Regions from separate parts of the Shewanella baltica genome, predicted to be linked through region 1. Evidence: riboswitches for the same ligand, from Rfam matches in the RefSeq annotation. Region 1 holds a riboswitch; the other holds the start of a gene.
What was found. Region 1 has a riboswitch for cobalamin ahead of DYH48_RS16385 (ABC transporter ATP-binding protein). Riboswitches for the same ligand answer to the same signal wherever they lie in the genome.

Region 1 (3,154 bases):
TAAAGGTGTTGGTTTCAATGATGTCGGCACCGGCGTTTAAGTAGTCGGTGTGAATTTGTTTGATGATGTGGGGTTGCGACAACACCAATAAATCGTTGTTGCCTTTGACGTCAGTGTGCCAATCTTTAAAGCGTTCGCCGCGATAATCCTCTTCTTCGAGCTTGTGGTCTTGGATCATAGTGCCCATGGCACCGTCTAAGATTAGAATGCGCTCAGCAAGCTGTTTACGAATGTCTGCCAATATCTGGCCGGCTTTGGTAGAGGGTATCGTCATAAATAATTACCTTAAATACAGCTAAGTTAAGTCCAAGCATCGACCCTTGTTATGCTAAGTGCAGGGTAAAGCGTGTTGTGCAGTCCAGATATCGGCTCTCGTTATCGACCCAAGTGAGTTAGCTAACTTAGTTAGGCTAAGTGCATTCCATTCTGCTCGGTCGATATTTGACTACTCGTTTTAGTTATTTATCGTTAGAGTTTAGTTTTGGACATTTAAACGTATAGACGTCCATAATACGCGACTTATGATTGTCAGGGCAAGGTCAAAATTGACTAACGACAATTGAGTCCTATCACCACTTTTCACCCAGTTTAACGGCTCTTTTTTTTAGGGCTAGTTGTTAGGCTATTTGCAGGGCTAGGGCGTAATTGAGTATATAGGACGACGGGTCTAATGTGGGTTTTCAACAAAATTTGCCATGAGTGATAGACATAGGAATACGATGAAACAAGTTCGATTGTTATTGTTACGCCACGGCGAGTGTGAAGGCGGCGCCATTTTACGCGGCCGTGTGGATGTGCCTTTAAGCGAAAAGGGCTGGCAGCAAATGTCGGCTGCTGTTGAGGCGCAGGCAAGTACCTGCAGCGCGATTTATAGTTCGACTTCACGCCGCTGCGGCGAATTTGCCCAAGCCTTTGCCGCCGAGCTGCATTCGACGGCGGCATTGATATCTGAGCCAAGGCCATTGCAGGCGCAGTTTTTGTCGGTTTTACAGGAAATCGACTTTGGCGATTGGGACGGTCGTCGGCTCGATGAGCTTTATCAGCAAGAGGGCGAAAGCTTAGCTGCCTATTGGCAAAACCCTTGGCAAACGCCGCCGCCCAATGGTGAGACTATGGCAAGCTTCGAGTCGCGGGTGAATGGCGCAATTGACCAGATACTCGCCGCCGAGTTTGAACGATTGACCGTCGACTCAGATAACGCCGAGCAGGCTGTGGGAGCGAGTCTGGGAGTGAGCGTGGCTGCGGGCGAACTGGCTGCCAAAGTATGGGTGGTGACCCACGGCGGAGTGATCCGTCACTTAATGGCGCGCGCCCTTGGGGTTGAACGGGCGGTGGGATTTTACAGTCAACTCGATTTACCCGTGGCGGCCGTGGTGAGCATTAATGTGCTGCAAGATGAACACGGCGTTTGTTACTGGCGTTTAGATTGGCCGAGCGGACGCTGCGAGTGATCCGCGTTGCCCTAAGGTGAAGATTTTTCTTGTCTTAGCAGCGTGATTGTCGATTGCCAATTAAGGCAAATATAGGATAATGCTTTTTCCTGACGTTACCCGATACACACGGCCTTGCAAGGCTGGTGGCAGTGTATCGGCTGACGTCACAGAAATAGGTGTTGGGAGTTTTGAGTGGTGCGAGTGTGTTCTGTGGCAACTATTGCCTAGACACGCTGCAAAGGCTTGAAATCAATCTCAACATAATAGGGAATCGGGGAGCTGCTTGTCAGTCAGCCCGAACTGTGCCCGCAACTGTGAGTGACTTTTTATATTGTTTTCAATACAAAAAGTGACGAGTCAGGAGACCTGCCTATTTCTGTTATCGCTGCGTGCAGCCTTAGTTCTCGAGCGGGTGACTCGAGGGAGCCGATGACAATGTGCACAACCTTTTTTTATTCAGGTTTGGACTCGCTAGGAGCACCACTTTGGTGAAACTCTCTGCCATCCAAACGAGCCATGCTTTGAATGACAGCGACACTCGCCCATCAGCGAGCCAGACGGTCGCGCTCGATGTCAGCCAGTTAAGCTGGTGTATCGATGGCAAAACCATTCTTTCCAATATTAACTTTGCGCTGTCAACGGGGCAGATGTTGGGTTTGATTGGGCCTAACGGTGCGGGTAAGTCTAGCTTGCTACGCTGTTTGTATCGGTTTGTTCGCCCGACTCAGGGCAAAATTACCTTGTTTGATCAAGATATTGAGCGTTTGTCGCCCAAGGCGTTTGCCTGCCGCGTCGCAGTAGTGCAGCAAGACACGCCGCATTATTTTGACCTAACCACAGAGCAATTGGTGAGCATGGGCTTAACGCCGCATAAGGGCATGTTCGATACCAATTCGAGCTGTGATGGCGAGCGCATTGCCAAAGCCTTAGAGAAAGTCGGCCTCAGTCATAAAATGCATCAACAGTACGAGCACTTATCTGGCGGTGAAAAGCAGCGTGCCTTGATCGCCCGCGCCATAGTGCAGCAGCCGCAACTGTTGATCCTCGATGAGCCAACCAACCACCTCGATGTGCGTTATCAAATCCAAATCCTCGAATTAGTGCGTAGCCTTGGCATCAGCGTGATTGCCTCTATTCACGATCTCAATTTAGCCAGCGCCCTGTGCGACAGTTTATTGTTGATCCATAACGGTGAAGTCAGCGCTATGGGCACGCCAACCGAGGTATTAACCGAGGCGCGAATTGGTGATGTGTTCGGCGTGTGCGCTCAGGTGTCGACCCATCCACAACATAAAAAGCCCTTAATCAGCTACTTCTATGGCTACCATGATTCGACGCACAACATGGCTGAAACTTTGGCTGAGCGAGGCGAGGGCGGATGATTCAGGGAGTAAACAGCATTTCATCTCACATTTGGGGCGTATCGTGACACCTTTGACGAGACAAAAACTGATGCTGGTCGCATTAGGCATAATCACTTTGATAACCCCCATTGCCGCCACGAGTTTTGGCGCGGCGAACATCAGTTTTATGGATGTTATCCAAGTGTTTATCAATAAAATGGCCAACCTCACTCAAGCCAATGGCATGACGGAGCGCATCGTGATGGAGCTCAGACTGCCGCGTATTTTGCTGGCCTTTGTGGCGGGTGCGGGTTTGTCCTTGGCGGGCAGTGTGCTGCAAACCGTGACCCGCAATCCGCTGGCCGACCCTTATCTGTT
Region 2 (3,154 bases), 3.2 Mb from region 1:
ACAGGGTTAAGATCCGCAGGGCGTTGTTGAGGGTTTTATCTGGGGTTTGATTGCCAGCGCTAGTCGTGACGGCAAGGGGAACGAGGTCTGGGTGAGCTAAGGCTAAGATCAGCGCGATAGCATCGTCATGGCCGGGATCGCAATCAAGAATGATGTGACGAGTCATACTGTTACTCCTTTAAACAGCGGTACTGGATGCTTAGAATAGCATGCCATCAGTTAGGCGCTAGCCTGTGGAGAATACTTGCAGAGCAAACTGTGAGCGTTTTCGTCTTTTTATTAACAAGCCCTATGTCGTTGGCTGCAATGTAACTCGTGGACTATCGTCATCCTAAAGCCCTAGTGGAGTCCATTATTACCAATAGCTAATTTCACCACTGTGTCTCGTTAGTTTAGTGGCGGGGTAAAATGTGGTTGTTTAGCGAATAGCACTAACCTCTTTTACCATCACGGCGCAGATAAACGGAGTATTTCTCTGTTATTTACGCCGTGACAGTGATTATTTCTTTTAAAGTGGCAGTTAATCTAGGCTTTTGACTGTTTTCAATCTGGGTTATTCGCTAGAATGCTGGGTGTTTTCTGTTCAATTTCATGATGTCGTATTAATTAGTATTAGTTATAAGTGCGATACAAGGATGATAAGTATGAAATTAGCATTGTGTTCACCTATTGGATTATTTCAAGGTGCCAGTGTGTTGTTACTCTGCAGCTTAATTGGCTCAGAGCCTGTTCAAGCCACATTAGATATGCCCCGGAGCGAAAGCGGCGCTGCTCATACCCATGTATTGCCCGTATTTGGTCAGCAATTAGGGTTCAATCTGCCTGCGGGCTGGAAACAGGCTTATCATGAGGAGCAAGCAGGCATGTTTATGGCAGAGTTTGTGCCAGAGCAGGAAGCATTAACCCAGTGGAGTGCGCTATTTTGCGTGCAGGGTTTTAAGGATATGGCCGAGAGTATTAGCCCTGAGCGCTTCTTAGATGCGATGGCCGAGACCTATAAATCGACCTGTGACGGCGAGGTGGTGTACCAGAAGTTAGGCGACACTGAAGTCGATGGACACGCTGGATTTCATGCGATTCTAGGCTGTACAGCCATGCCCAATATGCACGGTGTGACGCCACTGAATCCCAAAGCCTATGCTTCAACTCCTCAAGGGGAAATTGGCTACTATACGGTTGTTAGTGGCAATAAAGATTTGTATCTGTTGCATAAGTCGATGCGAGGTGCCGTTTTTTCTGCCGATAAACCGCCGCTGCAGGCGGATAATAGCCAAGATTTTATCTCCACTTTAGTCCCATTCTCCTTGAAGTAGGCTGTAGACGCTCGCTTGAGTTTGATGGACTTTCATCCGTATAGACGTCTATAATGCGCGCGCTCAGGCTCTATAATGTGCTGAGCCTTAAGGGAGTATCGCTGTTTTATTGATGGCTGTACCCTATGAATCAAATTTTTAGTCAACCTTCTGAGGTGCTTGCGTGCGAAAGCCGCGAGATAATCGGGAAGCCAGTGGAATTCTGGCACTGCCCCCGCAACGGTAAAAGGTGAGAGAAGACCGCGTTTGATTGGTGAGTTCAAGACCGAACCCGATAGTCAGAATGTCAAAGGTCAGTCTCGCGTTAATCCAATTTTTAAGGGATTAACATAGCCTAAGTCCGGAGACCGGCCCTAAAGGTGTTTTTGAGATTTCGGTGGGCAGATCTCAAAATGCGATAGTCACTGTCAGTATCTTTTACTGAATGAATAGTATCGTGGCGCTAATGCCCCGTTTTCCTTGCAGGAGTTAAAGGTAAAATGGGAACAAATCCAACAAAAATCGCGCTACTTATCGGTAGCCTTTGCAGTTTTTCCGTTATCGCGCCCGCTATGGCGGCAGACGATACCAGCACAGCTAAAGTCGACGAGCATCTTGTCGTGATCGGCCGCTCTGACAATACCCCGTTAAATATTGCCGCGAATGTGAATGTGATTGACGCTGCGGCGATTGAAATGAGCGGTGCCACTAGTGTGACTGAGGTTTTACGCGGTCAAAGTGGTATTCAAATTTCGGATAATAACATCGGTACTAGTTTTGCGATGCGTGGCTTTAGCGCCAGCACTGCCGTTAATAACACGCTGATTTTACTTGATGGTCGTCGCCTCAATAATATCGATATCGCTGCCCCTAGTCTTAATGCCATACCGCTTAACCAAGTCGAGCGCATCGAAATTTTATCGGGTAGTGCGGGTGTGCTTTATGGCGACCAAGCGGTAGGCGGCGTGATCAATATTGTCACTAAATCCCCTGAAAATACAGGTGGTAGCGTGCAGTTATCCGGCGGCAGCTTTGATACCTATGAAGGTCGCGGTGATGTGTCTGGCGCGATCAACAAGGATTGGCGTTACTTTTTCACTGGTAGCTATAACCAAGGTGACAACTACCGCAAGCATAATGCCAATGAAACGGGGTCGATTTTAGGTCGCATTCAATATAAAACGGCCACAGATTCGTTCTTTATTGAAACCAGCTATTACGACGATGACCGTGAAAATCCTGGCTCATTGACAGAAGAACAGTTCAATAAAGACCCACGCCAATCTTTCAAGAGCAGCGAATATGTCCATGAGATGACCACTGCGGCGCGCACGGGTTATCAGCATCAGCTTAATCAAAATTGGGCTTTAGCAGCGGATTTAGATTATAGCGATACCTTAGTGTCTTCTTTTAATTGGGGGGCGAACAGCCATAACACGCGCTCACTGTTGATGTTTAGCCCTAAAGCGTTAGCGAACTACAGTACCCGTCAAGGTGAGCTAAATCTAGTCACAGGTTTAGACATCAGCCGTGGTAAGGCCGATTTTGACACTATGGCGCGGAGTAATGTACAGCAAATGCAAAGCGCCTATCTACAAGCCACAGTGCCTTTAAGCCATACCCTAAGCTACGTTGTGGGTGGTCGTTATGCGCGGGTGACCGACGAGTTAGTCGATCGCAAAGTTTATCCTAATGGCATGGATTTAGATGAAGATGCGACAGCATTCGAGTTTGGCCTGAACTACCGTCCTAGTACAGAGCACAGATTCTATCTACGTGGCGATGAAAACTTCCGTTTTGCGAAAGTGGATGAGCAAGCTTATACCTCTAAAAATGTGTTTGGCTTAAAGCCGCAGACGGGC

Region 2: another riboswitch for cobalamin. It lies ahead of DYH48_RS01910 (TonB-dependent receptor); the one in region 1 lies ahead of DYH48_RS16385 (ABC transporter ATP-binding protein).

The regions. Positions count from the first base shown of each region.
Region 1 is NZ_UGYM01000002.1:3,652,937-3,656,090, reverse strand. Features, by position in the region: gene metH (methionine synthase) at 1-274, opposite strand, end outside; gene DYH48_RS16390 (histidine phosphatase family protein) at 720-1,451, shown strand; cobalamin riboswitch at 1,656-1,821, shown strand; gene DYH48_RS16385 (ABC transporter ATP-binding protein) at 1,922-2,815, shown strand; gene DYH48_RS16380 (FecCD family ABC transporter permease) at 2,886-3,154, shown strand, end outside.
Region 2 is NZ_UGYM01000002.1:421,862-425,015, forward strand. Features, by position in the region: gene rihA (pyrimidine-specific ribonucleoside hydrolase RihA) at 1-166, opposite strand, end outside; gene DYH48_RS01905 (hypothetical protein) at 645-1,313, shown strand; cobalamin riboswitch at 1,450-1,683, shown strand; gene DYH48_RS01910 (TonB-dependent receptor) at 1,793-3,154, shown strand, end outside.